Regions from separate parts of the Pseudoclavibacter sp. JAI123 genome, predicted to be linked through region 1. Evidence: predicted binding sites of a transcription regulator. Region 1 holds the regulator's gene; each other region holds the start of a gene.

Region 1 (9,935 bases):
CGCTCGACGCCGTCACCGCGCTCTCGCACGACGGCCTCGTCGACGTGTACCAGATCGCCGGCAAGGTCGAGCGACAGGACGCGGACGACGCCCTCAAGGCGAGCGTCAAGGAGCAGATCGCCGCGAAGATCGAAAGCGGAGAGCTCGACGCTTCCGTCGCCGGTCAGGTGTCCGCCGCGTACAAGACCGTCACGAAGGACGTCGTCCGCGGACGCATCCTCCGTGAGGGCAAGCGCATGGACGGACGCGGCGTCGCCGACATCCGCCAGCTCGACGCAGAGGTCGACGTCGTGCCTCGCGTGCACGGCTCGGCTATCTTCCAGCGCGGCGAGACGCAGATCCTCGGCGTCACCACGCTGAACATGCTCAAGCTCGAGCAGCAGATCGACTCGCTCTCGCCGATCACGTCGAAGCGCTACCTGCACCACTACAACTTCCCGCCGTACTCGACGGGTGAGACCGGACGCGTCGGCTCGCCGAAGCGTCGCGAGATCGGGCACGGCTTCCTCGCCGAGCGCGCTATCGTGCCGGTGCTCCCCAGCCGCGAGGAGTTCCCCTACGCGATCCGCCAGGTCTCGGAGGCGCTCAGCTCGAACGGCTCGACGTCGATGGGCTCGGTCTGCGCCTCCACGCTGTCGCTCCTCAACGCCGGCGTGCCGCTGCGCGCGCCCGTTGCCGGCATCGCCATGGGCCTCGTCTCCGACGAGGTCGACGGAGAGACGCGCTACGCCGCCCTCACCGACATCCTCGGCGCTGAAGACGCACTCGGCGACATGGACTTCAAGGTCGCCGGCACGGCCGAGTTCGTGACGGCCATCCAGCTCGACACGAAGCTCGACGGCATCCCGACGTCGGTCCTCGACGGCGCGCTGACGCAGGCTCGGGATGCTCGCATCCAGATCCTCGACAAGGCGATCAACGCAGTCATCGACACGCCGGATGAGCTGGCAGCCACGGCTCCGCGCATAATCTCGGTCCGCGTGCCGATCGACAAGATCGGCGAGGTGATCGGGCCAAAGGGCAAGGTCATCAACCAGATCCAGGACGACACCGGCGCCGACATCTCGATCGAGGACGACGGCACCGTGTACATCGGCGCTGTCGATGGTCCGTCCGCCGAAGCCGCTCGGGCAGCGGTGAACGCGATCGCGAACCCGACCAACCCCGAGGTTGGCGAGCAGTACCTGGGCACGGTCGTCAAGATCGCGTCGTTCGGTGCCTTCGTCTCGCTCCTCCCGGGCAAGGACGGCCTCCTGCACATCTCCGAGGTGCGCAAGCTCGCCGGTGGCAAGCGCGTCGAGAACGTCGAGGACGTGCTCGGAGTCGGCCAGAAGATCCTCGTCGAGATCACCAAGGTCGACGACCGTGGAAAGCTGTCGCTCGCCCCAGTGGTCGAGGAAGCAGCAGCTGAAGAGGGCGTCGCCCTCGAGGCAGGCGCCGAGTAACTCCGGCCCCGTATCACCGAGACGGCCCCGCGCATCCCTGCGCGGGGCCGTCTTGCTGTCCTGCGGCTGCGCTTCCGCCTCGCTGCTGGGAGTTCCCACGTCGCTGACGCTCGCACCGCTGGGACGCTCTAGGCTTGACTGGTTATGCGCGATGCCATTGAACTGCCACTTGACCTTCCCGAGATCGAAGCACGTGTGTCGAACGGCGGCCTCTTCCGCCGATCCGTCCTCCCCAGCGGCGTGCGCCTCCTGACCGAAGAGGTCGTCGGGGCCGCCAGCTCCAGCATCGGGCTGTGGGTGCCGGTCGGCTCGCGCGACGAGCAGCCTCACGAGTACGGATCCACACACTTCCTGGAGCACCTGCTCTTCAAGGGGACGCCCTCGCGTACCGCCTTCGAGGTCTCGGCCGCGTTCGAGCGGGTGGGCGGCGAAGTCAACGCGCAGACGGCGAAGGAGCACACGCTCTACCACGCCAAGGTTCGTGATGCGGACCTGCCGATGGCCGTCGACGTGCTCAGCGACATGATCACCTCGAGCGTGATCGACGCGGCGGAATTCGAGATCGAGCGCGGTGTCATCATCGAAGAACTGGCGATGGCCGACGACGACCCGAACGACGTCGTCTGGGAGCGCTTCTACGAGACGCTGCTCGGCACGCATCCGCTCGCGCGACCTATCGGCGGGACCCCGGCCTCGATCAGGGCGGCCGAACGCGACGCCGTCTGGAGCTCCTACCGCCAGCACTACCGTCCCGAGGAGCTCGTCGTGACGATCGCGGGCGCGGTCAAGCACGAGGAGGTCCGTGCGCAGCTCGAGAGGAACCTGAAGGCCGGAGGGTGGGACCTCGACGTGCCGTCCGCCCCCGTGGCCCGTCGGGAGACGGCCCTGCAGCCCGGGTCCGCAGTGCCCACCGGCCCGCTGTCCGCCATCGACCGCCCGCTCGAGCAGCTGGCGCTCGTCATCGGCGGGCAAGGCATCACCCAGCTCGACCCGCGTCGGGAGGCGTTCGGCCTCATGCACCGGATCTTCGGCGGTGGCATGTCATCGCGCCTGTTCCAGGAGATCAGGGAGAAGCGCGGGCTCGCGTACTCGGTGTACTCCTTCGGCGGAAGTCACTCAGACCTCGGCGTCACGGGCATGTACGCCGGATGCGCGCCAGACAACGTGCTCGAGACCGTCCGAGTGCTGCGCCAGGAAGCCGAGAAGCTCGTGCAGGACGGTGTGACGGCCACGGAGCTGGCGGATGCGAAGAGCGCGAGCGCTGGCGGCTCCGCGCTGGCGATCGAGGACGCGGACACTCGCATGTCGCGCCTCGGCCGCGCGGAGATTCACACGGGTCGGTTCTACGACCTCGAGGCGGCACTCTCGCGAGTCGAGGCCGTGACACTCGATGAGGTGCAGTCGGTCGCCGCCGACATGTTCAGCGGCGAGCTCGTCGCATCCGCTGTCGGTAAACTGTCGTCCGAAGCAAGGACCGAACTGGAGCGCCGCTGATGTCGCACTACCTCTACCTCGTCAGACACGGCGAGCAGGAGAACGCAGAGCACGGTATCAACGACGGCCCGCTCTCCGAGCGAGGCCGTGCGCAGGCCCACCTGATCGGCCGTCGTCTCGCCGCCGTCCCGCTCAGCGAGACCTACACCTCCCCGCTCGATCGTGCCGTGCAGACGAGCGCGATCATCGACCAGTACACGAGCGGCCCGGCGGCCCTCGAGTCGACGCTGCTGTTCGACTGCATCCCCACTGGACAAGACGGCGCACCCTCCATCTACGACGGCTTCTTCGGCGGCATCGGCGATGAGGTCATCGAGGCGGGTGTCGCGCAGATGAGCGACGCCTACGACACGTTCTTCAGCAAGAGCCGAGACGATCGGCACACGCTCCTCGTGACCCACAACTTCGTGATCGGCGAGTTCGTGCGTCGGGTCGTCGACGCTCCAGACTGGCGCTGGCTCGGGCTCAACTCGGTGAACACGGGGCTGACCGTCGTGCGCGTCCGCACGCGCAAGCCCGCGGAGCTGCTGCTGTTCAACGACCAGGCGCACCTGACTCCGGAACTTCGCACGGGCGTCAGCGCCTCGATCGCGGTCTGACCACTCGCGGCGTTCGGCGCCGCCGCGCAGCCAGACTCTCCCTCCACAGCGACCTGGACCGACGGCGGTTGCCCGTACCCTTGGAGACATGGAAACTCAGGTCGCCGTGCTCGGCGCATCCGGTCGCATGGGAAGCCTCGTGGAGCGCATCATCGACTCGACGGAGGGGCTTGCACTCCACGCGGGGCTGACGAGTGCCACTCCGCTTGAGGAGATGCTCGGCGCCGACGTGCTCGTGGACGTGTCGCACCTCGACGCCTCGGAGATCGCGGTGCCGTTCGCGCTCGAGCACGGGCTCGATGTGGTCGTCGGCACGAGCGGGTGGGATGAGCAGCGCATCGCGAGCGTCGCGGCGGTCGTGCCGGCCGGACGAGCAGCCGTGTTCGTCCCCAACTTCTCGCTCGGCTCCGTGCTCGGCACGGCGCTGGCGAGCGTGGCCGGCCGGTTCTTCGACTCGATCGAGATCCTCGAGGCCCACCACGACAAGAAGGTGGACTCCCCGTCCGGAACGGCGGTCCGCACCGCGGAGCGCATCGCGGCAGCGCGAGAGCACCCGCTGCGCCCACCGAACGCCGGCCAGGAGGCGCGAGGACAGCAGGTCGCAGGCGTGCCGATCCACAGCATGCGTCTGCGCGGTGTTGTCGCCGACCAGCAGGTCGTTCTCGGGGGAGCTGGGGAGGTGCTCACGATTCGACACGAGACGATCTCACAAGAGGCGTATGTGCAGGGCATCAGGCTTGCGATCGGGCACGCGCGGTCCTCACAGGGCACGACGGTCGGCCTTGACGATGTGCTCGGCCTCGGCGAACTGCTGGGCAGAGCGTGAAGCGCAACCTCGCCACCAAGCTGGGCGTCGCGGCTGTCACACTGCTCCTGCTGCTCTACGTCGTCTTCGTCACCGGTATGGCGGTCTCCCTGTTCGCTGGCGACATCGTCGCGAAGATCATGGGCGCGGCGCTCATCGTCTTCCCGGTCCTCGCGGTCGTCTTCATCGCACGCGAGCTGCTGTTCGGGATGCAGACGGAGCGGCTGCTCCGGCGCCTCGCTGACGCAGGGGAGCTGCCGGAGGACGACCTGGCGAAGCGCCCGAGCGGCCGAGTCGTGCGGGAGGCCGCCGACGAGGACTTCCCGAAGTGGAAGGCCGAGGTCGAAGCCGCCCCCGACGACTGGCGAGCCTGGATGCGCCTCGGGCTGGCCTACTCGGCGTCCGGAGACCGGAAGCGAGCGAGGTCAGCGCTTCGCGAGGGTATCCGCCTGGAGAAGGTGCGCCCCGAGGGGGCGTGAACCGCGGTCAGGCTCAGGTCAGACACCGGCCCCCGGCTCCGGCTCGAACTCAGGAGACTTCAGCGCGAGCTCCACGGCTTGCGTGGCGGTGCGGTCCTTGAACGCGAATCCCGCGTCGAGGAGGCGCTTCGGACGGATCTGCTGGTCGGCGAGGAACAGCTCGCGGCCGGCTTTCTGCAGGGTGAGGTCGATGAGGGTCGACGGCGCCTTCAGCTTGTAGGGGCGACCGAGCTCGGTCGCAAGCTGCTGCTGGATCTCGTCGGCCGTCGCGGGGGTGGGACCGACCAGGTTGTAGGCGCCTTGCGCCTCGTCGGATTCGAGCAGGAACCTGAGGGCGCGCACCTCGTCGCGCAGGCTGACCCACGGCCAGTGCTGCGTGCCGTCACCCAGCTGGGAGAGGAGCCCGACGCTCGCCAGCGTCTTGAGGACCGTGAGGACTCCGCCGCGGCCCAGTACGAGCCCCGTGCGCGCGAGCACCACCCTGGTGCCCTCCGGCGCCGTCTGCGCCGCGCGCTCCCACCGGTCGACGACGCGGGGCAGGAACTCGTCGGTCTCCGGAAGCAGGGAGTCCTCGTCGAGGACCTGACCTGGCCGGTCGCCGTACGCGCCGGAAGCCGAGCCATTGATGAGCAGGGTCGGCGGGTTCGCTGACGCGGCCATCGCAGCAGTGATCGTGAGCGTCGCATTCACGCGCGACCTGAGGATCTCCTTCTTCACGTTGTAGGTCCACGGGAGCTTGCTGAGCGGTGACCCCGAGAGATTCACCACCGCGTCCACCCCGTCGAGCACCCTCGCGTCGAGGGTGCGCTGCGCGGGGTTCCACCGGAACTCGGTGCTGTCCTTCGGTTCGCGCCTGACGAGCCGCGTGACACGGTGGCCGTGCGCGTGGAGTTCCTCGATCAGGCTGTGGCCGATCATGCCGGATGCCCCGGAGACGAGAACGTGCTTATGGGAGGTCGCCTGGCTGCTCATGACTCAGACGGTAGTCCCCTCAGTTGGGCGGGAGCGCAACGCACGGTGGGGCTCGGGTGATGTAGCGACAGAAACCGCCTAGGCTGTCCGGGTGCATCACGAGACTCGCGCCCCGAGCTGGGCCAAGCTGAACGGCTATCTTGGCGCCTAGCGCCCTGCCTCTTGGCGAGCCTGTCCCGCCGAGCGGCGAGCTCCCGGCTCAGGCTCTCATCGGCGCCGAAGCACGCGACTTCGGCGTGTACATCCACGTTCCCTTCTGCCGTGTCAGGTGCGGGTACTGCGACTTCAACACGTACACGGCCGAGGAGCTCGGCGGGGTGTCTCGCTCGAGCTACGCGGGTGAGGTCGAGAAGGAGATGGCGATCGCGGAGCGCGTTCTCGCGGGATCGCCCCGCCAGGTCTCGACCGTCTTCTTCGGCGGTGGGACGCCGACCCTCCTGCCGGTCAGCGACCTCGCGGCGATGCTCGATGGCGTTCGGAGCCGCTGGGGCCTCGCCCCTGACGCCGAGGTGACGGTCGAGGCGAACCCGGACTCCGTCGGCGAACGTGAACTCGCGCAGCTGCGCGAGGCCGGCGTGACCCGCGTGAGCTTCGGGATGCAGTCGGCGGTCCCGCATGTGCTGGCCGTGCTCGAGCGCACGCACGACCCCGCCCGCATCCCGATCGTGGTCGCTGCCGCCAAGAGGGTTGGGCTCGAGCCGAGTCTCGATCTCATCTACGGCGCGCCAGGGGAGTCGCTCGAGGACTGGCGCCGTTCGCTCGACATGGCCCTCGAGCAGGAGCCGCTCCACGTGAGCGCGTACGCCCTCATCATCGAGGACGGCACGAAGCTCGCCAGGCAGATTCGCCGCGGTGAGGTGCCCGCCGTCGACGACGACCTGCAAGCGGACATGTACGAGCTCGCGGAGGAGCGCTTGGCTTCGGCCGGCTTCGAGTGGTACGAGGTCAGCAACTGGTCGCTGCGAGGCGAGCATCCGTCGCGCCACAACCTGTCCTACTGGCGCGACGCCGACTGGTGGGGCTTCGGACCGGGAGCGCACAGCCATGTCGGCGGAGTGCGCTGGTGGAACGCGAAGCACCCGAGCGCGTACGCGTCGAGGCTCGCCGACGGCATCACCCCGGCCATGGGGCGGGAGGTGCTCGACGAGGACACGAAGCGGTTCGAGCGCATCATGCTCGGGTCACGACTCCGCGAAGGACTCGCGATCTCTGAGCTCGACGATTTCAGTGTGGTCGCCGAGCTCATCGCCGAGTCGCTCGTCGACGGCAGGGCGGCGCTGCAGGGGAGGCTCGTGCCCACGCTGCGGGGCCGCCTCATGGCGGATGCGATCGTCAGGCGCATCGCCGTCTGAGACGTGCCCTCGTCAGCTGACGAACCGGAAGGTCACCGGGTAGCGGTACGGTCGGCCTTGATTGGCCTGCACTGCACCGAGGATCGCGTACACGACGACGGCGACCCAGAGCAGCGGGTACAGCAGTGGCACGAGCAGGGCCAACGGTCCGCCGAACAGGGACAGCAGCGAGATGACCCCGATGCCGACGTAGATGATCGCGACGGTGATGCCGAAGTTGAGGGCTTCACGGCCCTCGCTGTTGGCGAGTGGGCCGCGCCGCCTCGTCACGAGCCAGAGGATCAGTGGGCCGACAGCGGGCGCGACGATGTTGAGCAGGTGATCGAACGTCGCGACGAGGCGGTCCCCGTCCGCCGTCAGCGGCGGTTCCGAGCTCGTGGCACCGCTCGAGTGCGGCCCGGCCTGCTGCTGGCCGTACTGCGGCTGACTGTACTGGGGCTGCTGTCCGTATGGCGCCTGCTGTCCGAATGGGGGCTGCTGCCCGTATGGGGGCTGCTGCCCGTACGGGCCGGGCTGGCTGTACGGCTGGTGCTGAGCAGGATCCTCATTCCCAGGCTGCGGGGTCGGTGCGTTGTGATCGGACATGGGATTCCTCTCGACGGTTTTCACCCAGGCTATTTCGGTTGCTCGGTGACGGCCTGGGCATTCTGCCCCTGCCGTCGACCGAACGCGGTAGGATTGGCAGTCTCTGACTGGGAGTGCCAGATGGGCGCCCCGTCGAGGGCCAGCGGTCGGAAGCGGAAGGGGCATCGTGGTTTCGGATAGAAGCATGCAGGTGCTCCGAGTCATCGTCACCGACTACGTGACGAGCCGAGAGCCCGTCGGCTCGAAGTCGATCGCCGACCGTCACGACTTCGGCGTCTCAGCCGCGACCATCCGCAACGACATGGCGCAGCTCGAGGACGCGGAGCTCATCGTCGCCCCGCACACGTCCTCCGGGCGCATCCCGACGGACAAGGGCTACCGGCTCTTCGTCGACCGGCTTGCCGAGTTCCGACCGCTCTCGGGTGCGCAGCGACGCGCGATCGAGACCTTCATCGAGGGCAGCGAGGACGTCGACGAGGTGCTCGGGCGTTCGGTGCGCCTGCTCGCCCAGCTGACGAACTCCGTGGCGATCGCGCAGTACCCGTCGCTCGCGAACGCGTCGATCCAGCACGTCGAGTTCGTGCTGCTCTCGAGCAGGCGGGTGCTCACCGTCCTCATCACCGACTCTGGCCGCGTCGAGCAGCGCATCGGGCATCTCGGGGCTGAGGTGAGTGTCGAGCAGCTTCACGTGCTCCGCGATCGCCTCGCGGGTCGCCTCGTCGGCCGGACCGTCGCGCACGCATCCACTGAGCTGAGGGACGTGAGCGGCATCATGGGGGAGCAGGACGCGGAGCTCTTCGCGCCCGTCGTGGCCAACCTGCTCGAGCTTGTGCTCGCGCACCGCCAGGAGCGCCTCGTCATGGCAGGGACCGCCAACCTGGCCCGAACGGAACGCGACTTCCCCTCGAGCATCCTCCCGGTGCTCGAGGCGATCGAGGAGCAGGTCGTGCTGCTGCGCCTGCTCGACGAGCTCCACTCCAGCACCGAGGCCTACTCGGTCAGCATCGGCCAGGAGAACGTCGACCTCGGCCTCGGCGAGACGGCCATCCTGACCAGCGGATATCGCAGCTCTGGCAGCGATGCGCGCCTCGGGGTGGTGGGACCGACGAGAATGGACTACCCGCGGAATATCCAGGCCGTGCGGGTCGTTGCGAGTTACCTGTCACGGGTGCTCGACGAAAGACACCTGGACGCCTGACCGACACCGACCGGCTCGCCGGCGGTTGCACCCGGTGCCTGACAACACAGGCACACATTCACAGATGCAAAGAAGGAGTCGCCACTCTTGGCAGACCACTACGACGTGCTCGGCGTGAGCCGCGAGGCGTCCCAGGACGAGATCAAGAAGGCCTACCGCAAGCTGGCCCGCCAGCTGCACCCGGACGTCAACCCGTCCGCGGACGCCGCGGAGCGCTTCAAGTCCGTCACGCACGCCTACGACACGCTCAGCGACACCGAGCGACGCCGACAGTACGACCAGGGCGGACCGGACGGGCAGTCCTTCGGCGGCTTCGGGGACATCTTCGAGACCTTCTTCGGGCAGCAGGGTTCCCGGGGCCCACGGTCGCGGGCAGAGCGCGGTCAGGATGCGCTGGTTCGCGTCGAGCTGGACCTCGACGAGGTCATGTTCGGCACGCACCGCGACCTCGAGGTCACCACTGCGGTCGCCTGCGAGAACTGCCAGGGAACGTGCTGCGCTCCGGGCACCTCGCCGACGACGTGCTCGGCATGCGGGGGAGCCGGTTCGGTCCAGCGTCAGGTGCGCTCCATCCTGGGCATGGTCGTCACGAACCAGCCGTGCGCGCAGTGCCGCGGCTACGGAACCGTCATCGAGCATCCGTGCGAGACGTGCCACGGTCAGGGACGTGTGCGCGCCAACGTGAGCATTCCCGTCGACATCCCCTCCGGCGTCGACTCCGGCCTGCGCATCCACCTTCCCGGCCGAGGCGAAGCCGGTCCGGCTGGTGGAGCGAACGGCGACCTCTACCTGGAGATCCGGGTCCGACCGCACGAGGTCTTCTCTCGTGACGGCGACGACCTGCAGTGCGTCATCGAGGTGTCGATGGCTGACGCGATCCTGGGCACCTCGACCACGGTCGGCGCCCTTGACGGCGATGTCGACCTGCAGATCCCGGCCGGCGTTCAGTCGGGCGAGGTCCTCACCGTTCGCGGTCGTGGGATCACGCGTCTGCGCTCGACGCACC
Region 2 (9,935 bases), 410 kb from region 1:
CTCCGCTGGAGAGAAGCGGATGCTCGCGAAGGCCAGGCAGATCCTCGTCTCGGAACTCGCTCTCGCGGAGAAGACCGACGAGGAGAAGGCCGGAGACGTGCTCGACAAGGTCCTCGCGTCCTAGTCGGCTGACATCGGCGGTCTCCCTCGGGACTGTCGTTCGGCACACGCCACACGCTTCATCGTCGGGGCCGCAGGGACGTTCACTCGTCCGTGCGGCCCCGACGCGTATGCTGGTGCAGTGAATCAGCGCATCTACGACACGCAGACGCAAGCACTCGGCGACTTCACGCCGCTCGTGCCAGGCGAGGTCTCGCTGTACGTCTGCGGGCCGACGGTGCAGTCCGCGCCGCACGCTGGTCACCTGCGTTCTGCGCTGGTCTACGACCAGTTCCGTGCATGGTTCGAGGCGACCGGGTCGCGCGTGACGCTGGTTCGCAATGTCACGGACATCGACGACAAGACCCTCGCCGGCGCGACGGCGGACGAGCCGTGGTGGGCGCTCGCGTACCGCGTCGAACGCGAGTTCAACGCGGCGTACTCGGCTCTCGGCATCCGCCCGCCCACGTACGAGCCCCGCGCGACGGGCTCCATCCCGGAGATGCAGCAGCTGATCTCGCTGCTCATCGAGCGCGGCCACGCCTATGCAGCGGCCGACGAGAGCGGCGACGTGTGGTTCGACACCGGCAGCTGGCCGAGCTACGGCGAGCTCACCCACCAGCGTCCGGAGGACATGGCGGAGGGGGAGGCCCCCAGCCGAGGGAAGCGGAGCGCCGCCGATTTCGCTCTCTGGAAGGGACAGAAGTCGGGCGAGCCGGACTCGGCGGCCTGGTCTTCGCCGTGGGGTTCGGGGCGACCGGGCTGGCACATCGAATGCTCGGCCATGTCGACGAAGTACCTCGGGCCGACCTTCGACATCCATGGCGGCGGACGAGATCTCCGCTTCCCGCACCACGAGAACGAGCTGGCGCAGTCCCGCGCGGCGGGCCTCGAGTTCGCTCGCACATGGGTGCACAACGGGCTCGTGTCGGTTGCCGGGCAGAAGATGTCGAAGTCGATCGGCAATACCGTCTCGGCCGCCGATCTCCTCGCCGCCGCGCGTCCGATCGTCGTCCGCTACTTCCTCGGATCCGCCCACTACCGCTCGACGATCGAGATCGGTGAGAACTCGCTCGACGAGGCGGCGGCATCCTTCGCGCGCGTCGAGGCGTTCCTGGAGCGTGCCGAGCGGGCAGGTCTGCTCGCATCCGTCGTCGAGGACGCGCCGCCGAGCCTCGCCAACCTGCCCGAGGCGTTCGTCGCGGCGATGAACGACGACTTCGCAGTCCCTCAAGCCATCGCCGCGCTGCATGAGGCCATCACCGCCGGCAACCAGGCATTCGACACCGGCGCCCCCGACGCGGCGGCGCGCGCCGTCCGTGAGGTCACCGCGATGCTCGACATCCTCGGCATCAACCCACGCGCAGAGCAGTGGAGCGGGGGAGTGGATGCGACGGGCGAGACGGCCCTCGCCGCCCTCGTCGATGCGCTGCTCGTCGAGCGCACGCAAGCCCGCGGTGCGAAGGACTTCGCCCGCGCAGATCAGATTCGAGACACGCTGGCAGCAGCCGGCGTGCAGATTGAAGACTCGCCGAACGGCAGCTTCTGGACGTTGGAGAAGGCATGAGCACGAACTCGCGCGGAAATCGCAGCAAGAAGGGCCCCACGAAGGGCACCGGCGGCAATGGCCGCAAGTCCCTCGAAGGTCGGGGCAACACGCCTCGTGCCGAGGACCGCTCCTGGCACGTCGCCGGCAAGCGCAAGGCGGCGAAGGAACGCCTCGAGGCTGCTCGTGGCGGCTCCAAGCCGCGTCCGGCGCAGCGTGAGGGCGGGGCGCCCCGCCGCGCCCGCACCGACGACAGCACGGAACTCGTCACCGGCCGCAACTCGGTCGTCGAGGCGCTCCGCGCCGGCATCCCGGCGACGACGCTCTACGTCGCCGCCCGCGGCGAGATGGACGAGCGCGTCAAGGAGATCTTCAAGATCGCCACCGAGCGCAAGATCCCGATCCTCGAGGTCATGCGCCCCGAGCTCGATCGCATGGCGGGCCGCGACGCGGTGCACCAGGGCGTCATCATCAAGGTGCCGGCCTACACGTACGCGGACCCTATGGAGGAGCTCGACCGCGCCATCCAGCGCCGTCGCAACCCGCTCTTCGTCGCGCTCGACGGCATCACCGACCCGCGCAACCTTGGTGCCATCGTGCGCTCGGTGGCCGCGTTCGGTGGCGACGGCATCATCGTGCCGCAGCGTCGCTCGGTCGGTATGACCGCCTCGGCGTGGAAGACCTCGGCAGGTGCCGCTTCGCGTCTCCCCGTCTCCATGGCCTCGAACCTGACGGCCACCATCAAGGCGTACAAGAAGGCCGGCGTGTTCGTCATCGGCCTCGACGGCGACGGCGACGTGTCGCTGCCCTCGTTGGAGCTCGCGACCTCACCGTTGCTTATCGTCGTAGGCAGCGAGGGCAAGGGCCTCTCGCGCCTCGTCACCGAGCACTGCGACGCGATCGTCTCGATCCCGATCGACGGGGCCACCGAGTCACTCAACGCCGGAATCGCCACGAGCATCACGATGTACGAGGTCTCGAAGCTCCGCGCGGAGAAGCGCGCGGCCAAGTAACCAGGGCGTTCGACGCCGAAGGGCCTCACCCCCGCGGGTGAGGCCCTTCGTCATGCCAGCACAGATGGATGACCGCTGGTAGCCGTCAGCGGCACCACGAGGTCAGGAAGCCGGTGAGCCGACGCAGTTCCGCGCCGCTCGCGATGTCGATGACGGTGGTCGTCGACTGCTTCATGCCAGGGAGCACGGCGTAGCCGTCCGGCCCCTGCGCTCCGAGCCCCGTCTCGACGGCGAGGTACTGGCCGTTGGGGGAGACGCAGATGTCGCGCAGCCATTCGCCGCTCTCGCCCGGGTCGAACAGCGTCCGCTGCCCAGCCGTGTCGGCGAGCTCGACCGTGACGTCGGCGAGCCCGGCAGCCGCATCCGCAACGGCTGAGATCTGCGTCCCATCTGGACTGAGCACGCTCGTCTGCGTGAGGTACTGCGTCTCGCTGAGCGAGATCGGGGCGGGGGTCAGTGCTTCGGCGGTGCCCGAGCTGAGATCGAACAGCGTGTAGCCGCCGACACCGGACGTGACTGCGGTTGCCGTGCCCGGCATGAAGCCGTGGAAGTGCTGCGCCTGGCCGATCGGCTCGGCGGGTGTGCCCGCCAGGACGTTGACGAGGTAGAGCTGCTCGTCGAGGGTCTGCGCGATGAGGGCACCGGTTCGAGGGGCGAACGCCCACGCGGAGACCATGAGCGGGGTCCCGTCTGGTCCCGCGACCTGCTTCGGCCGGAACGAGGTGTCGCTCGTGTCGAAGACGAACAGCGACCGAACGAGCTCCGTCTGCCCGTCGGCGTGCATCCCGTCGATGACGAACCCGATGAGCCCACTCTCCGCATCCGCGGCGAGGCTCGAGAAGTTGCCCGTCGCATCCACGTTCAGGGGTACGGCCGGGCCGGGCTCGGCGCGGGGTGCGACGCCCACGGTTCCGAGGCCCGCGGCGTCCTGCTCGACGACGGCGACGAACGCGTCGGTCAGCGCGTACTCCTGGATGCGAGGCGCGGTGAAGAGAATACGAGGCTCACCGCCGCCGGAGACGTTCGTCTCCACGACACGGTCCTCGAGGCTTCCGCCGGTGGAGATGGCACCGCGCACGAGCGTCGACACCTCGAGCTGGGGTGTCGTGAACTGCGTCTCGAGCGTCGATGCGACCCCCGTCGAGGAGCTGACCGCGTCTGTGACGGTGAGCGTGTAGCTCGTGTCGTAGGCGAGCAGCTGCTCGAAGGTGAGCGTGATGGTGCCGTTGTCCTGCGAGAGGCTGTAAGCGGCGGCCGGCTCGAGGACGACCTGTGCGGGGTCGATCTCCTGCAGCCGCTGGTTGGGTGTCAGTACGAGGCGCGTGCCCTGCTGCTCGACCGTGCCGATCGCGTTGACCGCCGTCGAGGCGACGCGCGGCCCCTGCAGGATGTTGCCGACGGCGAGACCCGCCGCGAGCAGGGCGAGCACGACGACCGCGAGGATGAACGTCTTCCGGAAGCCTCGTCCCGTGCGGGCGTCAGGCGAGCTGAGATCAGTAGACATATGGGTCGCTCGGCTGGTCGATGGCGGCGACGGTCGTGGGCATGAGCGCCACCCGTTCCGCGCTGGACGCGCTCGGGTTCGTGACGAACGCGCCGTCCACCTCGACCCAGGTGTCGACGGGGTAGTTCGCCTGCCAGCCGGGCTGGTGCACGGCGACGCCGACAGGGGCGGCGTCGATCGCGCAGCAGTTCACGACGAAGCGGGCGAGGATGAACGCATCCGGCGCGTCCGGATCGACGGTCACGAAGCCGACGAGCTTGGCGCGCTCGCCCAGGACCTGCTGCTCGCCGTCGCCCTGCCGGAGCATTGCCGCCCAGTCCTTGACCGTGAAGCTGCTGGTGTCGCGGCCGCGCAGCGTCTCGCCTTCGTCGATCGGAGAGTCCACGGTCTGCGCGTTGGCGTTCAGCGAGCGGTTCTCGACGGCCGCCGAGCTCAGGGTCACGGGCGGCGCGATGATGAGCGCGACGAACGCCGTCACGACGACGACCAGCGTGACCGTCGTCGAGGCGATGACGGCGATGCGCTGGCGGGCGCCGAGGCGCGGACGTCGATTGTTGCGCCGGGCGCTCGACGTGCCGAGCGCATCCGACTCATGCGAGTGGTCGTGGTCGTGCCCGTGGTCGTGCTCGTCACGGGAGGGCGTGGCCGCGATCGCGGCGATCGCCAGGATCCCGCCGATGACCGCCATGATCGAGGTGAATACGAAGTAGCGCGGGTGGATGTATAGCGAGAGGCCGCCGGTCATCGAGAGCCATACCGTCGCGACGACGGTGATGAGGGTGAGGGCGACGCCGCGCCACCTGGAGAGCAGTCGTTCAAGCAATGAGGTTCACTCCGAGTCCGAGGGTGAAGGCCGACAGCGCGACGATGAGGGTGATGCGGGCGAGGACCGCGCTCGTGTAGGTCGTGCGCATGAGGGCGAGCATCTTGACGTCGATCATGGGGCCCATCACGAGGAAGGCGACGATGCCGCCAGGCATGAAGGTGCCGACGAACGAGAGCGCGAAGAACGCGTCGACGTTCGCGCAGATCGAGATGACGAAGCCGAGGGTCATGAGCACGAGCACGGAGAGCACCGGATGCTCTCCGAGGGTGGTGAGCAGGTCGCGCGAGACGCCGACTTGGATGGCCCCGGCGATGGCCGACCCGACGAAGAGCGCGGGCAGCATCGTCGAGGTCTCCGCACCGAACATCGACGCGCTCGCGCGGAACCGCTCGCGCACGCTCGAGCCCGTCTCGTGGCCGTGTTTCGCCTCCAGCTCGCACGTCGCGGCGAAACTCGGTGTGAGCAGGTCCTGTGGCTTCGGGTGGCGGCTGAAGAGGAACCCGATGACGTTCGCGATGACGAAGCCCCCGATGATGCGGGCGGCGAGGATGCCGTGGTCCCAGCCGAACGCCTGGTACGTCGTGACGATCGTGATGGGGTTCAGGATGGGGGCCGCCAGCAGGAACGTGATCGACTCGGCGGGCGTGAAGCCGCGCAGCACGAGGCCGCGTGCGAGCGGAACGTTGCCGCACTCGCAGACGGGCAGCGCGATGCCGAACAGTGAGATGACGGCACGCCGAAGCCACGGAGTCTGCGGCAGGATGCGCATGAGGAAGCCCGGCGGAAGCCAGTGCTGCACGACGATCGAGAGCAGGATGCCGAGGATGATGAACGGCATCGACTCGATGACGACGCTCAGCGAGAGCGTGACGAAGTCGGTGATCGGCCCGAGTGCCGGCTGGTCGTCGAGCGACGCAGTGAGCGTGCGGATCGCGATGAGCGTGAGCACGAGGCCCGCCCCGATCGTCAGCCCGAGAACTCCGCGGTTGGCGGCCGTGCGCTGCTGCGGGAGCTTGGTGCGCTGCGCGGTCGTGTGCTCGTGCATCCAGCCGAGTATAGTTCGGGCCGCTTTCACGAAGTGGGGACGTGTCAGGGCTGTGCGCCGGAAGACGCATCGTGGAGCCGACTGCGAGGTTCGAACTCGCGACATCCGCTTTACAAGAGCGGTGCTCTACCAGCTGAGCTAAGTCGGCCTGCTGCAATCGCAGCGGCACCATCATAGTCACGCGGTGCACGTCCCCGCGCACCGCATGGCTGTTGATGGATGCCCGTGCGCTTACTCGGCGGAGGTCTCTTCCTCGGGTGTGAAGGAGAGCGACAGCGAGTTCATGCAGTAGCGGTCGCCCGTTGGCGTGCCGAAGCCGTCAGGGAAGACGTGGCCGAGGTGGGAGCCGCAGTTGGCGCAGCGCACCTCGGTGCGCACCATTCCGAGCGAGCGGTCCTCGAGCAGCTCGACCGCGTCCGGCCGAACGGACTCGTAGAAGCTCGGCCAGCCGCATCCGGAGTCGAACTTCGTTCCGGCCTTGAACAGCTCTGAGCCGCAGGCGCGGCAGGTGTAGAGGCCTGCGCGACCCTCCTCGAGGAGCTCTCCCGTGTAGGCCCGCTCCGTGCCTGCCTCGCGCAGCACGTGGTACTCCTGCGGCGTGAGCTCCGCGCGCCACTCGGAATCGGGCTTGTTGACGGCGTAGGACACCGTGCCTCCTGGAAAATCGACGAGACCGCTGGGAGCGGCCGGGGAGGATCGAGCATACGCGCGTTGCGTGAGTCCAGTCGGTGAACCCTGCTCGTACACTTCGTGCATGGCACGGGACGTGGAGCTCAGCGACCTCGAGCGCGCGCTGCTGGATTTCGAAGACGGGAATCCGCGGCAGAATGCGGCGAAGGCGGCAGCGATCAGGGATCGCTTCGGCTGGTCGACGACGCAGTACTACCGAAATCTCGCTACGCTCATCGAGACACCAGCTGCGCTTGTCCATCAGCCGATGCTCGTCGGCCGCCTGCGGCGTGCGCGCGAGCGGCGAGCGGACGAGCGCCAGTTGCGGCGCGAGCAGCGAATGTCCAGCGCCTCTCCCACCTCAGGACGGATTCGGTAGACACGTGAATTACCCCAAGGATCGCTTCGACGACATCCCACCAGGGCTTGACCGCCGCGGAGCGCATCGCGCGCCCCGCACGCGCCTCGCCAAGCTCGCCTCGTGGCTCTGGGGTCTGCTCGCCGTCGTCGTGATCGTCGCCGTTGCCGCCGTCGCGATGCAGGTCATCAACGGCGCCGTGTCCTTCAGCCCGACCGCGGAGACAGAGACGAGTGAGACTCCGACGGCGGAGGCGCCGGTCGAGGAGGCTCCGGCCGAGGTCGTGCCGCAGCTCGACCCGAACGTCTCAGTGCGCGTTCTCAACGGAACCGAGCTGGCGGGCGTCGCGGGCGGCACCACCACGGAGCTCGCAGCCGCGGGCTGGAACGTCACCGAGACGGCGGACGCTCCGACGTCCGACTACGAGACGACGACCGTCTCCTACAACGACGCCTCCCAGGAGGCTGCGGCGCTCGCCCTCGTCCAGTCGCTCGGTGGGGGAACCGCCGTCCTCGACCCGAACGTCGCCGCAGCAGGCACGATCGTGGTCATCGTCGGCCTCGACCTCGCCGGGTAGCCATTCGCGGGTCCACGGTGGTTCGACACGGAGGATGATCCGAGAATTCTCCGGGGAATGCGGCTCGTGTGTTCCGTGCGTGTGAACATCTGGAGACAAAACGTCGCCAGGTGACGTGATCCCGGTTTTGGGCTTCCTCGCTCAACAGGTCGCCACCTAGTATCTTGCTCGAGTCCTGGGCACCATCGTTCGTCCCCCTCGCACGCATGCAGGGCTCCGCGGGTTGGCGCCTGCGAGTACTACTGAGCAATGGAGACAAACATGGCGAATGGAACCGTGAAGTGGTTCAACGCTGACAAGGGCTACGGCTTCATCACTGTGGATGCGCTCGACGGCGCTGCTGCACAGGATGTGTTCGTGCACTACAAGGCCATCGAGATGCAGGGCTACCGAGTCCTTGAAGAGGGCCAGAAGGTCGAGTTCGAGATCGGTGCGGGCGACAAGGGCCCGCAGGCGGAGTCCGTGCGCGCGCTCTGACCGCAGGCTGGGAACGGCGTCGGCCCTCTCGGGTCGGCGCCGTTCCGTGTTCAGGCGGACATCGGCGTCTCTTCAGGCCCGGCTCGTTCGCCCGCAGCGAGAAGGCGTGGGGTGGCTTGCACTCGACAGGGTCGAGTGCCAATATGGATTTGCACTCGCCTCGTTCGAGTGCCAACCACGAACCTCACGAACCACGTCCGGAAAGGACGCAGTACACATATGTCGAAGATCATCGCTTTTGACGAAGAGGCCCGTCGCGGGCTTGAGCGTGGACTGAACACGCTCGCCGACGCGGTCAAGGTCACGCTCGGCCCACGTGGCCGCAATGTCGTGCTCGAGAAGAAGTGGGGCGCGCCCACGATCACGAACGACGGCGTCTCCATCGCCAAGGAGATCGAGCTCGAGGACCCGTTCGAGAAGATCGGCGCCGAGCTCGTCAAGGAGGTCGCGAAGAAGACCGACGACGTCGCCGGTGACGGAACGACCACGGCTACCGTCCTCGCTCAGGCACTCGTCCGCGAGGGCCTCCGCAACGTCGCAGCTGGCGCCGACCCGATCTCGCTCAAGCGCGGCATCGAGAAGGCCGTCGAGGCTGTCGTCGCCGAGCTCCTCTCCTCCGCCAAGGAGGTCGAGACCAAGGAGCAGATCGCTGCCACCGCGTCCATCTCGGCCGCAGACGCTCAGATCGGCGAGATCATCGCCGAGGCCATCGACAAGGTCGGCAAGGAAGGCGTCGTCACCGTCGAGGAGTCGAACACCTTCGGCACGACGCTCGAGCTCACCGAGGGCATGCGCTTCGACAAGGGCTACCTCTCGCAGTACTTCGTCACCGACCCCGAGCGCCAGGAAGCCGTCTTCGAAGACGCGTACATCCTGATCGTCAACGGCAAGATCTCCAACATCAAGGACCTCCTGCCTGTCGTCGACAAGGTCATCCAGGCCGGCAAGCAGCTCCTCATCATCGCCGAGGACGTCGAGGGCGAAGCTCTCGCGACGCTCATCGTCAACAAGGTCCGCGGCATCTTCAAGTCGGTCGCCGTCAAGGCTCCCGGCTTCGGAGACCGCCGCAAGGCTCAGCTGCAGGACATCGCCATCCTCACCGGTGGTCAGGTCATCAGCGAAGAGGTCGGCCTCAAGCTCGAGAACACGACGCTCGACCTCCTCGGAACCGCCCGCAAGGTCGTCGTCACCAAGGACGAGACCACGATCGTCGAGGGCGCTGGCTCGCCCGAGCAGATCGCCGGCCGCGTTGCGCAGATCCGCGCCGAGATCGAGAACAGCGACAGCGACTACGACCGCGAGAAGCTCCAGGAGCGCCTCGCGAAGCTCGCCGGTGGCGTCGCCGTCATCAAGGCCGGAGCCGCGACCGAGGTCGAGCTCAAGGAGCGCAAGCACCGCATCGAGGACGCCGTCCGCAACGCGAAGGCTGCCGTCGAAGAGGGCATCGTCGCCGGTGGTGGCGTTGCGCTCATCCAGGCTGGCGCTCGCGTGCTCGGCTCGCTCGACCTCCAGGGCGACGAGGCGACCGGCGTGAACATCGTCAAGGTCGGCATCCTCGCACCGCTCAAGCAGATCGCAACGAACGCTGGCCTCGAGCCCGGCGTCGTGGCCGAGAAGGTCGCCGGACTCGAAGACGGCTGGGGCCTCAACGCCGCAACCGGCGAGTACGTCAACCTCATCGAGGCCGGCGTGCTCGACCCAGTGAAGGTCACGCGCTCCGCGCTGCTCAACGCAGCGTCGATCGCTGGTCTCTTCCTCACGACCGAGGTCGTCGTCGCCGACAAGCCCGAGAAGGCTGGCGCACCGGCGATGGACCCGGGC
Region 3 (9,935 bases), 530 kb from region 1:
GGCGGGGCTCTCGCCCCAGCACGTCACGCAGGTGATCGGCGGGATGGGCCCCGGCCCGTTCACGGGGCTCCGTGTGGGCGTCGCTGCGGCACGCACGTTCGCGTTCGCTCGTGGTGCGCGCTTCATCCCGATGCCGAGCCACGACGCGGCGGCCCACGAGTGGCGTGCCGCGCATCCGGAGGCGAACGGCGACCTCCTCGTGTCGACGGATGCCCGACGCGGTGAGCTCGCCTGCTCCCGCTACGAGCAGGGCCTCCTGGTGGCGAGCTCGTGCGAGCTGCACAGGCCTGACACCGTTCCCGGTGCCGCGCACCGTTTCGACACGCGCACGATCTCGGCCGCTCACCTCGCCCTCGCCTGGCTCGACCGCGAGGTGCAGGGTCTCGAAGCCGAGCCGAACTCGATCGTCTACCTGCGTGGCGCCGATGCCGTTCCATCGAACGGCCCGAAGCGGGTGACCGGATGATGCGGGCCGTGCTTCGCGACGCGTCCCATGACGACATCCCAGCCATGGTGAGGCTCGACGAGGCGGCGTTCCCGCTCGACCCGTGGTCGCCGTCCATGCTCGCTGGCGAGGTCAAGAGCCAGCACACGAGGTATGTCGTCGTCGAGGACGCGGCTACCGGTGAGATCCTCGCGGCCGCAGGAGTCATGGCGCTGCAGGGCGGTGGCGAGGCGGATGTGCAGACGATCGCCGTCGACGAGCGGCTCCGGCGCGGCGGGTGGGCGACGCGGATGCTGGCCGAGCTGTTCGCCTGGGCCGAGGGCCGCGGCGCGAAGCAGGTGTTCCTCGAGGTGCGCGAGAACGGTGAGGCGGCCCGGGCCCTGTACTCCGGGCTCGGCTTCGAGGAGATCGGCCGGAGGCCGAAGTACTACCCAAGAGAGGGTGTGGATGCGATCGTGATGCGCGGCCAGCTGCCAGCGGTTCGGGTGTCTGCGGAAACGCGCGTCGCGGCGGGTTCGCGACGGGAGCCGCTGGTGCTCGGCATCGAGTCGTCGTGCGACGAGACCGGCGTCGGCATCGTCCGCGGTCGCGAACTGCTCGCCAACGAGGTGGCTTCGTCTATGGATGAGCACGCCATCTTCGGTGGCGTCGTGCCGGAGATCGCCGCGCGCGCCCACGCCGATGCCATCGTGCCGACGATCGCCGCGGCCCTCGAGACAGCGGGGGTGACGCTCGATGAGCTCGATGCCATCGCCGTGACCCAGGGCCCTGGCCTCGCGGGGGCGCTCATGGTCGGCACGGCGGCGGCCAAGGCGCTGCACGTCGCCACGGGCATCCCGCTCTACGCAGTGAACCACCTCGTCGGCCACGTCGCGGCTGACGTGCTCCGCGACGATGTCGGCCAGCTCGAGCTGCCCGCCGTCGCGCTGCTCGTCTCGGGCGGGCACACGTCTCTCCTGCACGTTCGCGACCTCGTCGATGATGTCGAGCTGCTCGGTGAGACGATCGACGATGCGGCGGGCGAGGCATTCGACAAGGTAGCGCGCCTGCTTCGCCTGCCGTACCCGGGCGGTCCGGAGATCGACAAGGCTGCCGCCGGCGGCGACCCGAGGGCGATCCGCTTCCCGCGGGGACTGACCAAGCCGAAGGACCTCGAGAAGCATCGCTACGACTTCTCGTTCTCGGGCCTCAAGACCGCTGTCGCCCGGTGGGTGGAGGCGCGGGAGGATGCAGGCGAGCCCGTGCCCGTCGCCGACGTCGCCGCGAGCTTCCGGGAGGCGGTGGCCGATGTGCTCACCGCCAAAGCGGTCGCCGCCTGCACCGAACTCGGCGTGCCCCGTCTTGTTCTCGGCGGGGGAGTAGCGGCCAACGCCCGTGTGCGTGAGCTTGCCGAGGAGCGCTGCGCGGAAGCCGGGATCGAGCTGCGCATCCCACCCCTCCGTCTCTGCACGGACAACGGGGCGATGATCGCCGCGGTCGGTGCGATGCTCTTCGCCGCGGGCAATGCGCCGGCGCCGCTCGACTTCGCCGCGGATTCGACCCTGCCGGTGGCGACGCCCCTCGGGGTGCAGGTGGGATCAGCGATGAGGGATTCAGCAGGAGGGGGAATCGCGTGACGACACCGGAGCAGCCGAAGCTGCCGCCGCGCAAACCGGTGGAGCTGCCGCCGATCGACCGCACCCCGGTCGAGGACACCAGCAACGCCGCCTACTCGGCGCTCACCCCGCGGACGACCGCAGACGGTCACCCGCCGGCGGAGGCCGGCACCGAAACCGCCGCGGTCGCGGCGTCGGCTCCGCGCGTGGAGGTCGACCCGGCCGTCGCGCATGTCCAGGCCAACGCGACCGCGTCAGCATCCGCTCCGACGACGAGATCGCCTGAGCCCGCAGGTCTGGGCCTGAGCCGGTTCGCGCTTGTCGTCTCCGTGCTGCTGTCGCTCGCGGCCGGCATCGTCGCAACCGCGCTCTCGGTCGCGGTGACGCCGTCTCCGCTCTGGCCCCTGTACATGGGTGCGAGCATCGCCGCGGTCGCCGTGCTGCTGGCAGTGCTCGCGCGTCGGCATCGCGGTTGGGTCGTGGCCCTCGTGCTCGCGGCGGTCATCGCCGTCGGCTGCGTCGGCTTCGCGTTCGCCGTCGCCTGAGGCAAGCAGAGAGCCGCGGGTCGTCCTGCCTGCCGTGAAGTCATCCTGCGGGATGACGGTGCTCTGACCGCGGGGATGACGCTCCGCCAAGCCCGCGGCCGTACCGTTGGAGCATCCCAAGACGCTTTGAGAGGAGCGGACATGACCTGGTCAACACCAGAAGGCCACGGAGCGCGGATCCCCGCCCCGAATCTCAACGAACGTCCTGAAGACAGGGCCGCGGATGTGCGCCAGGACTCGCTCGATCAGCGGGGTGGCGGCGCATCCGTCCCACTCTTCTCGACCCCCGACGTCGCCTCGTCAGGCTACGATCCTGGATTCTCGACAGGCACAGCCAGCTCGACGGGGTACGGCCAGGGGTACGCGGGAAGTGGGCAGCCCATGCCCGCACAGCACCCCGCCTATCCGGTCGCCCCCTACACGCAAGCCCCATACGCCGGCCCGCGACCGCCAGCAGCCGGCACGCTCACCCTCAGCATCGTCGCGCTCTGCCTCAGCGGCGGCTCGTTCCTGGTCGCGCTGATCCCGGTGCTCCAGTTCGTGTGGTGGATGGTCGGCATCGCTGGCGTCGTGTGCGGTTTCATCGCGCTGCGCCGCGAGCCGCGAGGCCGCGCCCTCGCCGTCACCTCCATCGTGCTCGGGTTCATCTCCGTCTTCGGGCTGCTCCTCCTCATCGTTCTCGCGCTGCTCTTCTTCGGCGGTATCGGACTCCTCGGCGGCCTCAGCTCCTACTGAGCGTCAACGACCGACCGCACCTTGTGTGACGGTTCCCAGTCAAACCCTGGGAACCTAGGGTCTGACGGACGCCCGCAAGAGCACCCTCGCCTGCTCCACGCACGTGAACACCAGCCAACAACACCGCGAGAGCGGTGAACCGGAAGGAGCTCCGCAATGAGCGACAGCAACCAGGTCCCAGGAGACAAGCCCAAGCTTCCCGACGACGGGAACACGCCTCCCCAGTACGAGGCGCCCGCCGCCTACACGCCTCCCGCGGAGTCCGTGGACTACTCGGCACCCGCAGCTTCAGGAACCGACTACACGCCGCCGGCCGCGTCCGGCACGGACTCCTCGGCTCCCTCGTCCTCGGGAGGCGACTACACGCCGCCTTCTGCCGCGGGCAGCCAGTACACGCCGCCAGCAGCTTCCGGGTCGGCCGCTTCCGGGTCGGCCGCTTCCGGGTCGGTGAGCTACACGCCGCCGAGCGAACCAGCTGCCGCGCCCAGTGCCGCTCCGTACTCCCAGGCGTCCTCAGCAGGACAGGCGCCCGCGTACGGGTCCGCGCCTGGACAGGGACAGGGACAGCCGCAGGGCTACGGCGCCACGCAGGGCTATGCGACTCCCGGCTACCCGACGCAGTCGGCGACGCCGAAGCGCACGCTCAGCATCGTCGGACTCTCCCTCGGTGGAGTCGGCGTCCTGCTCGGGCTCCTCGGCCAGTTCTACCTCGGGCTCCCGCTCGGTGTCGCAGGCCTCATCTGCGCGATCATGGCGAAGAAGCGCGAACCGCAGGCCGGAGCGATCCGCACCTGGGGCTTCTGGGTCTCGATCGCCTCGATCGTCATCTCGGCCGTTGTGGGCATCATCGGCGTCATTTTCGCCGCGGTCTTCCTGAACGAGATGTCGGGATACGGATACTGATCACCAGCTGACAGAACCGGCCGGAGTGCGGGCGGAAGTCTCCGCCCGCACTCTAAGCTTGAGCAGCACCTGCAGCCTTGTCGACGACTGAGAAGGACACCATGTCTGACCCGAACGGCCCCCAGTACCCTCAGCAGCCTCACCAGGGTGGGCAGCCCCACAATGGTCAGCCCCAGAACGGGCAGGCGCCCTACGGGCAGCAGCCATACGACCAGTCCCAACAGTATGGGCAGGCGCAGCAGTTCGGTCAGCAGCCTGGCGGCTACGGTCAGCAGCCTGGCTATGGCCAAGGCGATGGTGGCTACGGACAGCAGCAGCCCGGGTACCCGGGCTACGAGCAGCAGGCGCCGTCTGCCCAGCAGGCTCCAGCGCAGCAGGCCTACGGCGCACCCCAGCACGACCAGTACGGGCAGCCGCAGTTCGGTGCTCCGGCGCAACAGGGGCAGTACGGCCAGCCGCAGTACGGCGCGCCGCAGCAGGGACAGTTCGGTTCCGCTCAGCAGGCGCAGTACGGACAGCAGCCCGGTCAGCAGTTCGGTGGGCAAGGCTACGGGCAGCAGCCAAAGGCGCCAGCGCCCGTGCTCGGCATCATCGCGGTCGCCCTCGGCGCGCTCTCGCTTCTTCTCCTCCTGCTCCCGGGGTGGGCCTACATCGTCTCGCTCGTCTTCGGCCTCGGAGCCGTCGGGCTCGGTATCGCCGGGCTCCGTGCGCCCAAGGGCCTCGGGCGCACGCTCGGGATCGTGGGCCTCATCACCGGTGGACTGGCCGTGCTGGTCGCCCTCGCGACGCTCATCGTCGTCCTGACCGTCTGAGGTCCTGCCCGTCAGCTCAGGCGATCAGCGAGGATCGCGACTCGCTTGTCGCCGATCCTGGTGAGGATCAGCACGGCGGAGCTGGCTCCCTTGAGCACCAGCCTGCGCCGGAACTCCGCGGGGTCGATGTCGACGCCGCGCTTCTTGATCTCGAGCACGCCGATATCGCGCTTCCGCAGTTCGCTCTTCAGCGATGACACATGCAGGGGGAGCACCTCGCGGACCGAGAAGGCGCTCGCGAACGGGGAGGGTGCGAAGGTGTCCGCCGTCATCCACGCGATGCTCTCGGAGATCATGGTGGCCTCGAGCGACCGCGCGAGGTCGCCGATGAGGCGGGCTCGGATGATCGCCGGGTCGGGTTCGTAGAGCACGGCCCCGAGCTCGCCGACCTCGGCATCGTGCACGTCCTCGCTGCTGGTGAGCTCGGTCGCCCCCTGCTTGCCGATGACCAGCGCCGACCGGCGGATGCCCGCGCGCGCCGCGTCGTGCATCCACACCGTCGCCTCGACGAGGTCGCCGCCAGACGACACCCACTGGGTCTCGGCATCCTCCGGCAGGTACGAGTGGTCGATGCCAGGACCGAGCTTGACGCCTGTAGGGCGCTCGCGGCCAGCCGCGAACACGAAGTCGAGCGCCGGGCTCCAATCAGAGGGGTCGAAGTGCCGCGCGGTGCTTCCGCCGCTGGTCGTTCGCCGAGCCGGGTCGAACCAGAGCGCGTCGAAGCGGCCGAGGTCGACCTCCTCCGCCCTGCCGTGCTTGACCTCGGCGTTGGGGAACGGTGCGAGGTTGTGCGCCGCGATCGCCGCCGTGACCTCGTCGAGGTCGTAGGCGGTCACCTCGAGCCCGAGCGAGGCGAACGCCATCGAGTCGGCGCCGATGCCGCAGCCCAGGTCGGCGACGCTGACCGCGCCCGCTCGACGGAACCGGTCTGCGTGGTGGGCCGCGACCTGCAGCCTGGTCGCCTGCTGCAACCCGGCGTCGGTGAAGAGCATCCGCTCGGCGAAGGGCCCGAACTTGGCGAGCGCGCGACGCCGCAGCTTCGCCTGCGTCACCACGGCGGCGACGGTCGCGGGCGATCCGCCGGCGGCACGGAGCCGCGTCACGAGCGCGAGCGCGTCTGCGGACGACGCGACGGCCGGGGCATCGTCGAGCAGCGTCATCGCCTCGGGCGTGAGGAGGGCCAGGAGTTCGTCGCGCTGCACGTTCACTACGCTACCGGCGTACGCCCGAAGACGGCGCCGCGTTGCAACCCTCGCCGGATCGCCCCTACACTCGGAGTTAGCACTCTCATGGGGAGGGTGCTAATTCTGAACTTCCTATCGCTGAGAAAGAGGTCAACCGTGTCGGTGAACATTCAGCCGCTCGAGGATCGCATCGTCATCAAGCAGGTCGAGGCCGAGCAGACCACGGCTTCGGGTCTTGTGATTCCGGACACCGCCAAGGAGAAGCCCCAGGAGGGCGAAGTCGTCGCAGTCGGCCCCGGCCGCATCGACGACAACGGCAACCGCGTGCCGCTCGACCTCGTGGTCGGCGACAAGGTCATCTACTCCAAGTACGGCGGAACCGAGGTCAAGTACGGCGGCGAAGAGCTGCTCGTGCTCTCGGCTCGCGACATCCTCGCGAAGATCGTCTAGTCTCCAGCTCCACTGAGACTGCCAGGTCCTTCGGGACTGACTGGCTCGCAATGGCGTCCACCTCCGGGTGGGCGCCATTCGCGCATCCGGAGGCCGGCTCGGGCGTACGATCGCGAGGTGACGGAATCTCCTCGGTCCGGCCTCTGGCTGGCGTTCAGCGCGTACGCGCTCTGGGGGTTCATGCCCCTCTACGTCGTGGCGACCGCTCCGACGACACCTGTCGAGCTCATCGCGTGGCGCATCATCCTGAGTGTCGTGTTCTGCCTGCTCGGCGTGCTCGTCATGCGTGCATGGCGTCCGTTCCGGGAACTCATCTCGAAGAAGCGGGTCGTGCTCGGCCTCGGCGTGGCCGGGGTCCTGGTCTCCGCGAACTGGCTCTTCTACGTGCAGGCCGTCGCAACCGGGCACACGCTGGATGCCGCGCTCGGCTACTTCCTGAACCCGATCGTGTCAGTTGCGCTCGGTCTCGTCTTCCTCCGCGAGAGGCTGCGCCCGCTGCAGTGGGTTGCGGTGGGCCTCTCGCTCGTCGCCGTCCTCGTCATCTCGCTCGGCTACGGCCGTATCCCCTGGCTCGGCCTCGGCGTCGCCATGACGTTTGGACTGTACGGGCTCGTGAAGAAGCGGGTCGGTGTGCAGGCGGACGCGCTGAGCGGGCTCGCCGTCGAGACGACCCTGATCCTCCCCATCGGAGCGATCTGCCTCGTCTGGACGATCCTGTTCGGCGGAGGGATCACGTTCGGGACGGTGTCGGCGGTGAACACGGGCGTCCTCCTCTTCGCCGGCGTGGTGACGAGCGTGCCGCTGCTCCTCTTCGCCGCGGCGGCCAGACGCCTTCGCCTCATCGAGCTCGGACTGATGCAGTACATCGCGCCGATCCTGCAGTTCGTGCTCGCCGTCGCGGTCTTCTCGGAGCCCATGCCGCTGGAGCGGTGGATCGGGTTCGCGATCGTCTGGGTCGCGCTCATCCTCTTCACGATCGACCTCGTCCGGACGGCTAGACTTGGCGCCAGGATTCCCTCGGTGGCTGACCAGCTCGGTCCGCCGACACGGGGCTGAGGCCCGAGGGCCGCGGAGTGGGACGTCCCGGGAATGCGTCCGCGGTTCGCGCTGTTCCACCACCACTGAGCTGTTTCCCCACACACGCGGATGCCGCCGAGCGGCGCATCCCAGATACCTCCTGGAGCGTAATGACCGAGTCGGACCCCTTTGGCTTCACCGGATTGACCTACGACGATGTGCTGCTGCTCCCGGGGCACACCGACGTCATCCCGTCTGAGGTCGACACGACGACGCAGCTGACGCGCGGCATCACCTTGCGCGTCCCGCTCGTGTCGGCGGCGATGGACACGGTCACGGAGGCCCGCATGGCGATCGCCATGGCGCGCCAGGGCGGCATGGGCATCCTGCACCGCAACCTGTCGATCGACGACCAGGTCGAGATGGTCGATCGAGTCAAGCGGTCCGAGTCCGGAATGGTCACGAACCCGGTCACGACGACGCCGAACGCGACCGTCGCGGAGGTCGACGAGATCTGCGGGCAGTACCGCGTCTCCGGCCTCCCCGTGGTCGACGAGGTCACCGGCAAGCTCGTCGGCATCATCTCGAACCGCGACATGCGCTTCGTCCCGGAGTCCGAGAAGCGTTCGACGCGCGTGCACGAGGTCATGACCGGTGAGGGGCTCGTGACGGCGCCCGTCGGCATCTCGGGCGACGACGCCTACAAGCTCCTCGGCAAGCACCGCATCGAGAAGCTCCCGCTCATCGACGACGAGGGCAAGCTCGCCGGGCTCATCACGGTGAAGGACTTCGACAAGAGCGACAAGTACCCGAACGCCACGAAGGACGACGCCGGGCGACTGCGCGTCGGAGCCGCGATCGGCTTCTTCGGCGACGGCTGGGAGCGCGCCGAGCGCCTCGTGGCGGCCGGGGTCGACGTGCTCGTCGTCGACACGGCCAACGGCCAGTCCGCGGGCGTGCTCGACATGATCCGGCGCCTCAAGAGCGACCCGGTGATCGGGCACGTGCAGGTCGTGGGCGGCAACGTCGCGACGCGCGAGGGCGCGCAGGCGCTCGTGGATGCGGGTGCTGACGCGGTCAAGGTCGGTGTCGGTCCCGGCTCCATCTGCACCACGCGCATCGTCGCCGGCGTCGGCGTGCCGCAGATCACGGCCGTCTACGAGGCGTCGCTCGCCGCGACTCCCGCGGGCGTGCCGGTCATCGCGGACGGCGGACTGCAGTACTCCGGTGAGATCGCGAAGGCGCTCGTCGCTGGCGCGTCGGCCGTCATGGTGGGCTCGCTGCTCGCTGGCACGGACGAGTCGCCCGGTGATCTCATCTTCGTCAACGGCAAGCAGTTCAAGAGCTACCGCGGCATGGGCTCCCTTGGCGCCCTGCAGTCGCGCGGCGAGCGCACGTCGTACTCGAAGGACCGCTACTTCCAGGCGGACGTCCCGAGCGACGACGAGCTCATCGCGGAGGGTATCGAGGGCAAGGTCGCGTACCGCGGCTCCATCCGCCAGTCGGTGTTCCAGCTCACGGGTGGCCTGCGTCAGTCGATGTTCTACGTCGGCGCTCGCACGGTGGCCGAGCTCAAGGCGAAGGGGCGCTTCGTGCGCATCACGCCTGCGGGGCTGAAGGAGTCGCACCCGCACGACGTGCAGATGGTGTCGGAAGCGCCGAACTACCGTCGCTAGCTGTCGCAGCGGCGTGGCGCGTCGGGGTCTCCCCGCCGCCGCGCCGCAGCAGCGGGCACGGGGGAGGGCTAGGCTAGGCAGGTGACTGAGATCGAGATCGGCCGCGCAAAGCGAGCCCGCCGCGTGTACTCCTTCGACGATGTGGCGATCGTGCCATCGCGGCGAACCCGTGACCCGGAGGATGTCTCCATCACGTGGAAGATCGACGCGTTCACGTTCGACATCCCGCTCATCGCAGCTCCCATGGACTCGGTCATGTCGCCCGAGACGGCGATCGGCTTCGGCAAGCTCGGCGGCCTCGGCGTGCTCGACCTCGAGGGCCTGTGGACTCGCTACGACGACCCGGCCCCGCTGCTCGCGCAGATCGCGGATCTGCCTGCCAAGCAGGCGACCGCCAAGCTCCAGGAGATCTACCGCGAGCCCGTCAAGGGCACGCTCATCAAGGAGCGCCTGCAGCAGATTCGCGAGGCCGGTGTGCCCGCGGCAGGTGCGCTCTCCCCGCAGCGCACGCAGCAGTTCATGAACGATGTGCTCGAGGCAGGCACCGACCTCTTCGTCATCCGCGGTACGACC

The links. Region 1 encodes HrcA, which represses chaperone genes, less so after heat shock. Its sites were predicted from a motif close to TTNGCACTCGNNNNNNNCGAGTGCNAA; they were not measured.
Region 2: the regulator HrcA is predicted to act here: its motif matches at 8,263-8,289, upstream of groL (chaperonin GroEL).
Region 3: the regulator HrcA is predicted to act here: its motif matches at 6,314-6,340, upstream of groES (co-chaperone GroES).

The regions. Positions count from the first base shown of each region.
Region 1 is NZ_JACCCM010000001.1:1,842,488-1,852,422, forward strand. Features, by position in the region: gene HDC34_RS08650 (polyribonucleotide nucleotidyltransferase) at 1-1,445, shown strand, start outside; gene HDC34_RS08655 (pitrilysin family protein) at 1,590-2,939, shown strand; gene HDC34_RS08660 (histidine phosphatase family protein) at 2,939-3,538, shown strand; gene dapB (4-hydroxy-tetrahydrodipicolinate reductase) at 3,627-4,364, shown strand; gene HDC34_RS08670 (hypothetical protein) at 4,361-4,822, shown strand; gene HDC34_RS08675 (TIGR01777 family oxidoreductase) at 4,841-5,794, opposite strand; gene hemW (radical SAM family heme chaperone HemW) at 5,935-7,146, shown strand; gene HDC34_RS08685 (DUF4870 domain-containing protein) at 7,159-7,731, opposite strand; gene hrcA (heat-inducible transcriptional repressor HrcA) at 7,898-8,929, shown strand; gene dnaJ (molecular chaperone DnaJ) at 9,017-9,935, shown strand, end outside.
Region 2 is NZ_JACCCM010000001.1:1,428,026-1,437,960, forward strand. Features, by position in the region: gene HDC34_RS06730 (CarD family transcriptional regulator) at 1-124, shown strand, start outside; gene cysS (cysteine--tRNA ligase) at 242-1,666, shown strand; gene rlmB (23S rRNA (guanosine(2251)-2'-O)-methyltransferase RlmB) at 1,663-2,658, shown strand; gene HDC34_RS06745 (hypothetical protein) at 2,744-4,162, opposite strand; gene HDC34_RS06750 (TIGR03943 family protein) at 4,152-4,985, opposite strand; gene HDC34_RS06755 (permease) at 4,978-6,033, opposite strand; tRNA gene HDC34_RS06760 (tRNA-Thr) at 6,106-6,181, opposite strand; gene msrB (peptide-methionine (R)-S-oxide reductase MsrB) at 6,265-6,681, opposite strand; gene HDC34_RS06770 (DUF3263 domain-containing protein) at 6,800-7,081, shown strand; gene HDC34_RS06775 (LytR C-terminal domain-containing protein) at 7,086-7,637, shown strand; gene HDC34_RS06780 (cold-shock protein) at 7,899-8,114, shown strand; gene groL (chaperonin GroEL) at 8,334-9,935, shown strand, end outside.
Region 3 is NZ_JACCCM010000001.1:1,309,920-1,319,854, forward strand. Features, by position in the region: gene tsaB (tRNA (adenosine(37)-N6)-threonylcarbamoyltransferase complex dimerization subunit type 1 TsaB) at 1-466, shown strand, start outside; gene tsaD (tRNA (adenosine(37)-N6)-threonylcarbamoyltransferase complex transferase subunit TsaD) at 466-2,061, shown strand; gene HDC34_RS06210 (hypothetical protein) at 2,058-2,585, shown strand; gene HDC34_RS06215 (DUF4190 domain-containing protein) at 2,727-3,320, shown strand; gene HDC34_RS06220 (hypothetical protein) at 3,477-4,223, shown strand; gene HDC34_RS06225 (hypothetical protein) at 4,325-5,035, shown strand; gene HDC34_RS06230 (class I SAM-dependent methyltransferase) at 5,047-6,237, opposite strand; gene groES (co-chaperone GroES) at 6,376-6,669, shown strand; gene rarD (EamA family transporter RarD) at 6,787-7,725, shown strand; gene guaB (IMP dehydrogenase) at 7,857-9,362, shown strand; gene HDC34_RS06250 (GuaB3 family IMP dehydrogenase-related protein) at 9,444-9,935, shown strand, end outside.